Mastigocladopsis repens PCC 10914: one gene and its partner. The protein of the gene in region 2 binds, or shares a complex with, the protein of the main gene of each other region. Links are inferred from orthologs where the notes say so. Each region holds a gene or a part of one and is shown on either strand. Other genes may lie near its edges.

What was found. Proteins that work in one complex are often made in the same cells at the same time.
Region 1: the proteins of secY (region 2) and secA are in contact, whole or in part, in a crystal structure (PDB 3DIN), measured with the Thermotoga maritima proteins. The link is inferred for Mastigocladopsis repens PCC 10914 from one-to-one orthologs. Residues at the interface, in WP_004081795.1 of Thermotoga maritima: Glu108, Gly109, Glu110, Glu111, Ala236, Glu237, Arg238, Arg239, Ile240, Thr241, Ile242, Gln243, Tyr244, Ala245, Arg246, Arg247, Val248, Thr249, Gly250, Arg251, Arg252, Val253, Tyr254, Gly256, Ala257, Ser258, Thr259, Tyr260, Leu261, Pro262; in WP_004082002.1 of Thermotoga maritima: Glu261, Ala262, Arg263, Lys300, Ala301, Arg302, Thr303, Ile304, Ile305, Leu323, Tyr324, Asp325, Pro326, Val329, Ser330, Tyr333, Ile336, Lys340, Phe345, Val349, Glu363, Phe364, Tyr374, Ser375, Gly376, Gly377, Glu393, Ile395, Thr482, Ser483.

Annotation. Positions count from the first base shown.
Region 1 is NZ_JH992901.1:153,218-158,074, reverse strand. The notes cover bases 770-4,082. They hold secA (preprotein translocase subunit SecA), read left to right. Parts: upstream 770-1,089; coding sequence 1,090-3,882; downstream 3,883-4,082. Other genes in these bases: MAS10914_RS0102710 (hypothetical protein), read right to left, coding at 4,008-4,082. Outside these bases: MAS10914_RS0102720 (phenylpyruvate tautomerase MIF-related protein), read right to left, coding at 1-312; more of MAS10914_RS0102710, read right to left, coding at 4,083-4,214; MAS10914_RS0102705 (hypothetical protein), read left to right, coding at 4,692-4,857. UniProt on the Escherichia coli protein: Required for protein export, interacts with the SecYEG preprotein conducting channel.
Region 2 is NZ_JH992901.1:608,192-611,172, reverse strand. It holds secY (preprotein translocase subunit SecY), read right to left. Parts: upstream 2,158-2,981; coding sequence 844-2,157; downstream 1-843. Other genes in the region: rpsE (30S ribosomal protein S5), read right to left, coding at 2,858-2,981; rplO (50S ribosomal protein L15), read right to left, coding at 2,224-2,670; MAS10914_RS0104860 (adenylate kinase), read right to left, coding at 290-844; infA (translation initiation factor IF-1), read right to left, coding at 1-55. UniProt on the Escherichia coli protein: The central subunit of the protein translocation channel SecYEG. Consists of two halves formed by TMs 1-5 and 6-10.

The DNA.
Region 1 (4,857 bases), 450 kb from region 2 along the record:
GGTAAATTCTTGAAAAAAGATGTACATGCGATTGGCAGGTACCTGAAATTTATTCAGTAAAATATTGCTAATGCCTTGTGTTAACTGGCTGGTAATATGTGCAGGCATACTAGCATTGAGAACCTGCACAATAGCTGCTGGGGTTTCAGAATCACTACCAAAGGAAACGTTACTATCGGTGTGAACAACAACCGATATCATTTTTACTGGATCTCCCTTTTTTATATGAATTTCTTCAGTAATTTGAGTCATGACATCTTCAATGACTTGCTTATTAAAATGATGATTAGTTTCAATTCTTACGAAAGGCATCTTGGTTTTCTCCTCAAGAATTGTCTCAAAATCACTACCGTACCCTTTGAGTCGGGTAAATCTTGGTTTTCTAGGAACACATTTAATTCATATCTGTCTTGAAAGCCCTAACTTAATCTACAAACTGATCTGACACCATTCCAAATTTTGTGGAAGCAAAATCAACTTATGCCCTTGGGAGAGTGGTGGACATAGGTCTTAAACTCGCTCCCCTGACATCTATGGCTTTATATGTGGAAGCAAAATCAACTTATGCACTTGGGATGCTGGACATAGGAGCCATCAAAAACCTAACCCCCCTTCCCTACAAGTCCTAAGGGGGGCGCTCGCATGATTGCGCGCCCTACTGCCCAACTGCACTCCGTGCGGTTGCCTTGCTCTGAAGGAGCAGGGCAGTATACGGGCGATCACTACCTCTGCATAGTCGGGCTTTACTGCTTCAGCTGGAGGCAAAATGATACTATTAAAACAGTTTAAATTTAATCTGAAAACTAAAACTAATCATTTAGTAAACTTATTGGCTAGTTATCCTGCTGTTTTTTAGCAAATTCTCATGTACAACCCATCCCAAACAACAAAGGCGAGGCAGCGCGCCCTTCGGGCTTCCCGAGGACAGTTCTCAGGAGGATAACCCTGCCGGAAGAAACTGTCCGTCCTGCTGAAAGCATAGCCGCGTGGTTCCCCCGAGTGTGCAAACTGCCGCTTGATTGGGTTAAGAGTTTATAATCAATCCCAATCCTTATAATTCCCATCCTCCTAGATTCTGTATAATCTGCCATGCTAAAGACCTTGTTGGGCGACCCCAACGCTCGTAAACTTAAAAAATACCAACCTTACATTACAGAAATTAACCTTTTAGAGGAAGAAATAAAAGCCCTCCCGGATGAAGAGCTAAAGGGCAAAACAGCAGAGTTTAGACAGCGCCTGAAGAAAGGCGAAACTTTAGATGATATCCTGAGCGAAGCGTTTGCTGTAGTACGGGAAGCAGGACGGCGAGTGTTAGGGTTGCGGCACTTTGATGTTCAACTTTTAGGCGGTGTCATCCTGCATACAGGGCAAATTGCCGAAATGAAAACTGGTGAGGGCAAAACCCTAGTTGCAACATTGCCAAGTTATTTAAATGCTCTGACTGGAAAAGGCGTACACGTTGTTACTGTGAACGATTACCTGGCTCGTCGGGACGCAGAATGGATGGGACAGGTGCATCGCTTCTTGGGATTGAGTGTGGGGCTGATTCAGCAGAGCATGACCCCAACTGAACGCCAGAAAAACTACGGCTGTGACATTACTTATGTCACCAACAGCGAGGTGGGCTTTGACTACCTGCGCGATAATATGGCAACAGACATCAAAGACGTAGTGCAGCGCCCGTTCAATTACTGCGTGATTGACGAGGTAGACTCTATCCTAGTTGACGAGGCGCGGACTCCGTTGATTATTTCCGGACAGGTAGAAAGACCAACGGAAAAATACCTCAAAGCCGCCCAAATTGCAGCATCTCTGACAAAAGACGAGCATTACGAAGTGGATGAAAAAGCTCGTAACGTGCTGTTATCTGATGAAGGCTTTGCCGAAGCAGAACAGCTTTTGGGAGTCAAAGATTTATTTGACCCAGAAGACCCTTGGGCGCACTTCGTTTTCAATGCTATTAAGGCAAAAGAACTGTTCCTCAAAGACGTCAACTATATTGTCCGCAACTCTGAAGTCGTCATCGTAGATGAATTTACTGGTCGAGTCTTGCCAGGACGACGTTGGAGCGATGGACTGCACCAGGCAATTGAGGCAAAAGAACGAGTAGAAATTCAACCAGAAACTCAAACCCTAGCAACCATTACCTACCAAAACCTGTTCTTGCTTTATCCAAAACTCGGTGGAATGACCGGAACGGCAAAGACGGAAGAAGTCGAGTTGGAAAAAATTTACAAACTCGAAGTTACGATCATTCCGACCAACAGAACCAGAAGACGCCAAGACTTGTCTGATATGGTCTTTAAGACCGAACCGGGCAAGTGGGGAGCAATTGCCAAAGAATGTGCTGAAATGCACACACTCGGCAGACCAGTGTTGGTGGGGACGACTAGCGTGGAAAAATCTGAATATCTCAGCCAGTTGTTAAGGCAAATGGAGATTCCCCACGAACTGCTCAACGCTAGACCAGAGAACGTGGAGCGCGAAGCAGAAATTGTCGCCCAAGCAGGACGCAGAGGTGCTGTGACCATTGCTACCAACATGGCGGGTAGAGGGACTGACATTATCCTGGGTGGTAATGCCGAGTATATGTCACGTCTGAAGCTGCGGGAATACTTCATGCCTCGGGTTGTTAAGCCAGAAGATGAAGATATGTTCGGTATCCATAGAGCGTCTGGTTTACCGTCCCCGGGAACTGGAGGAGGTCAAGGCTTTGTCCCTGGAAAGAAAGTGAAAACTTGGAAAGCTTCGCCACAGGTTTTCCCCACTCAGCTTTCTAAAGAAACGGAGAAACTCCTCAAAGAAGCAGTGGACTCTGCTGTGCGGGAGTATGGCGATCGCAGCTTATCAGAACTGGAAGCAGAAGACAAAGTCGCTGTGGCGGTAGAAAAAGCCCCAACAGACGACCGCGTCATTCAGAAGTTGCGCGAAGCTTACAACCGTATCAAGCATGAGTACGAACAGTTCACAAGTCGTGAACACGATGAAGTCGTGGAATTAGGCGGTTTGCACGTCATTGGTACAGAACGCCACGAGTCGCGACGGATTGACAACCAGCTGCGGGGACGAGCAGGACGCCAAGGCGACCCTGGTTCGACAAGATTTTTCCTCAGCTTAGAAGATAACCTACTGCGGATTTTTGGTGGCGATCGCGTGGCACGCCTCATGGATGCCTTCCATGTAGAAGAGGATATGCCCATCGAATCCGGAATGCTCACCCGCAGTTTGGAAGGCGCTCAGAAAAAAGTCGAAACCTACTACTACGACATCCGTAAGCAGGTGTTTGAGTACGACGAGGTGATGAACAACCAACGCCGTGCTATCTATGCCGAACGCCGTCGGGTGCTAGAAGGGCAAGACTTGAAAGAACAAGTCATCAAGTACGCCGAAAAAACGATGGATGACATCGTTGACTTCTACATCAACCCAGACTTACCCTCAGAAGAGTGGGAATTAGATAAGTTGGTTGATAAGGTCAAAGAATTTGTCTATCTGTTGGAGGACTTGCAGCCCACTCAATTAGAAGATATGGGAATGGGCGAAATTAAAGCCTTCCTCCACGAACAAGTGCGGATTGCTTACGATCTCAAGGAAGCCCAAATTGACCAAATTCAGCACGGATTAATGCGGCAAGCGGAACGATTCTTTATCTTACAGCGCATTGATACCTTGTGGCGGGAACACCTGCAACAAATGGACGCCCTGCGTGAGTCCGTGGGATTACGGGGTTACGGTCAAAAAGACCCGCTGATTGAGTACAAGAGCGAGGGCTACGAATTATTCTTGGATATGATGACCAACATCCGCCGAGATGTGGTTTACTCCTTGTTCATGTTCCAGCCCCAGCCTCAAGCAGTAGCGCAACCTTCGGAGATGGTTTGAAGCTTTTAGCGATTAACAATTAGGCGGGTAAAGGTTTATCTAAGAACCTTTGCCCGTTTTTTAGTGTGACTATTATTGAACTCTCGCTTTTGTTGTGATTGCGCGAGTCCTAAGAGCAGATGCATTCAACCACTGAAGAATTTGATGCTGCTGTGGAGCAGTTGTCCTAATGTGACGTTGTCAGGTAGCAGAAAAATGCGGGCGATGATTGCTGACAACACCGCCAAAAATACTAGCACAATCAACAACGGTGTCATGAAATCACGATCAGTTACTAGCCGGGGTAAGGGTGCATCTGAAATTGAGTCATTCTTATCACCATTTAGCTCCACCTCTTTTATCAAGAGGACAAATCCGCCAATTTGAATGATGTCACCCGCCTTAAGATTATTACCTCTAACTCTCTTTCAACAAACCGTCCGCAACTACGGTTTGTTAGGAGAGGATAAAGCCTGAAACCCTTGTTTAATAGGTATTTCTAATCTTGCCATTCCGAAGGTGACAAAATAGGGCTAAGAAACAAAGAACCAAGCAAGATGCATAGTAACAAGTTAAGGTGAGGAGCAAGTTGTCGCGAATGCCCAAAGACCCAAAGGCGCTAGGAAGAACTTTGCATTCTTGTGTTGTGTAGTGAAAGTGCTTAACAGTTTTCTATCATAGATACAGAAACCCCTGCGGTTTTAACTTGAGAGGCTCCCATAACACCGACACCCGTAAAACTCATCTTTCAGGATTACCTGAGTTACGATGACGGGACTAAAAACTGCTATGAACCGGTACCTGGGAGACTGGTTTTAAGGAGAATACTCATGAATAAGCTTTTTTCAATAGACACGCTGTCTTCATATAATTGCGAAAAGGTCTTCAAGCTTTTGATAGTTGGCGTGACAGTATTGGGAGTCAGTTTTTTAATGCCTCAAGGGGCAGAGGCACAAAGTAGTTCCACTTCCAGTCCGAGTGGGGGCAACATTCTCA
Region 2 (2,981 bases):
TTGGTAGTGACTCGGTGACCGTGCCTTCCATTTCAATCAAATCTTGCTTAGACAACTTTTTTCCTCAACTCAACAGTCTCCTCGTTTGTTGCAGCTAGTTCTAGTCTGCAAAGGAACATATTTCGAAGAATATATCAACAGTTTATTAATATATCTTATCCAAGATTGACATACATTTGCTTAGGAGATAGGGAACAGGGGATAGGGAAAAACCTATAAGCGTTAAACTGTAAGGTATTCTCTGTAACCCATAACCTATCACCTGTCATCTGTAACCTATTGCCTCTTTTTAAGAGGCAATAACCTTTTTCAATTCAGCGCTGACTTCTTCTAGGGACTGATTGCCGTTGACGCAAAGGAGTTGATGGCGACTGTGGTAAAAGTCAATCAATGGTGCTGTTTCAGAGCGGTACACTTCCAAGCGCCGACGAATCACCTCTTCGGTGTCATCTTTTCTGCCTCGCTCTAGCAACCGTGCTATCACAATTTCATCTGGCACTTCTAGATTGACTACCTTTTCGCCGTGCTGGTTTAGCTTGTGCAGCAATTCCTCTAAGAAAACTGCTTGATTCACAGTGCGGGGAAAGCCATCAAGAATCCAGCCTGAGTTAGTATCAGTCAAGCTAAGACGTTCCTGCACCATTTCCTCCACTAGCTGGTCAGGAACCAACTCACCTTTGTCCATAAAACTTTGAGCTTTAGCACCCAAAGGGGTTTGGTCTGTTAAGGCTTGGCGGAGGATGTCACCCGTAGAAATATGAGGAATATTGCAGTCATTAGCCAGCGTTTTAGCTTGAGTTCCTTTACCAGCTCCTGGCGGTCCCAAGAAGATTACTCGTGTCACTATTGTTTCACCATTCCTTCATAGCGCTGAGAGATGACATAGGTTTGAATTTGTCTTGATGTATCAATTGCTACGCCAACCAGAATTAACAAAGAGGTAGCACCTAGTCCTTTAAAAGTTGGCACTCCCAAAGCACTTTCAACGGCGGTAGGGATAATAGCAATCAAGCCCAAAAAGATCGCACCCAAAAAAGTGAGTCGATTCAGCACGCGCTCGATATACTCGCTAGTTGCCTTTCCTGGACGAATGCCAGGAATACTAGAACCCATCTTCTTCAAGTTCTGTGCCACATCAACTGGGTTGACGATCAATGAAGAATAGAAGTAGCTAAAGAACACGATGGACACTAAGTAGACCAAGGCATAGACCCAAGCCCCTGAACCGCCTGGGATAAGATAAGTCCTAATAATTCTGGAATACTCCGCATTGCGGATAAAGTTTTCTGCCAACAGTGGCAAACTCAGAATTGCAGTAGCAAAGATAATGGGCATGACGCCCCCTTGATTGAGTCGCAAGGGTAGGTAGTTACGCTGCTCTGCAAAGACTCGACGACCAACCTGACGGCGAGCCGAGATAATTGGGATGCGGCGGATGCCTTCCTGCACAAACACAATACCGATAATGGTGGCTATAAAAAGCAGCAATAGCACGATAACGCGACCCACAGTTTCCCGGCTGCCGCTCTGTACAAAATCGATTGTGTCACCCAAAGCTTTTGGCAATGTTGCCACAATATTGACAAAAATCAATAAAGATGCTCCATTACCAACACCTCGCTCTGTAATCAGTTCTGATGCCCACATGACAAACATAGAACCAGCTACGAGAGCAAGAGCTGTCTCAAACACAAAAATCGGTCCGTAGTTGAAGGCAAAAGGTCTAAGCCAGAACGCCGCCAAGAAAACACTTTGAATAATCCCCCAACCTAAAGATACATAGCGTGTAATCTGGGAAATCTTTCTTCGTCCTGCTTCACCTTCATTTTTCTGTAAATTTTCTAAAGCTGGGATAGCAGCAGTGAGCAATTGGATGATAATCGAGGCGTTGATATAAGGCAAAATCCCCAAGGCAAAGACTCCCAAAGCAGAGAGTCCGCCCCCGGAAAAGATATCCAAAAAGCTTAATATTTGGTTATTACCTTGAATGGCGCTGGCAAACTCGTCTCGATTAATACCTGGTATAGGCAAATGTATGCCAAGACGAATCAACAATATCATACCGACGGTGACAAGCAGCCGACCTCGCAGACCGGCTGCTTGCGCCATCTGCATAAAAGTTTCTTGAGCCGTTGGGGCTTTATCTCGACTGATCATAAAGGGCTACCTTACTAGTTAAGTGAGGCGCTGGCTGGGGTAGGCTTGTTGGTGCGCTGTTTTGGCTCACTCTAAAACTTCGCAACTCCCACCAGCTGCCTCAATTTTGCTACGAGCTGTACCTGTGAAAGCTGCCGCGTGTACCTTGAGCGGAACGCTCAATTCCCCATCCCCCAAAATCTTCAAAGGTCCTCGTGAGGAAGTGAGAATACCTGCTTCTTTTAACGAGGTCAGCGTAACTTCTGTATTTGCAGGCAGGGCGGCTAGCTTTTCTACATTAATCGTAGTGTACTTTTTCCGGTTGATGAGGGGAAAGCCTTTCAACTTAGGGATACGGCGGTACAATGGCTGTTGACCACCTTCAAATCCAGGTCGGGTACCGCCACCGGAACGTGCGTTTTGACCACGCATACCTTTACCAGCACTAGCACCCTGACCCGCAGAAACACCCCTACCTAAACGACGACGGCGTTTCTTTGAGCCTTTTTGAGGACGAACATCAGTGAGTCTCATAGTCGAAACCTTGTGTAATATTAGTCACTGGTCATTTGTGAGCCAGCGCTGCAAGAAGGTTTCCTTCTGTAGGCGACTGGTAAACCCGTAAGCGCAAAGCGCAGGCTACGCCAACGCGTAGCGTCTGGGTCAGGAGAAGGGCTATTTGTCATTTGGTAAGAACAAAAGATGCAGGACAAATGACTACTTAAATGTATAGATTTTCCACAGGAATGCCCCTGTCTTCGGCGACTTCTGCAAAAGTCCGCAAGGTAGATAGGGCATTAATTGCAGCTCTTGCATTATTGAGAGGATTGTTTGAGCCGAGTTGC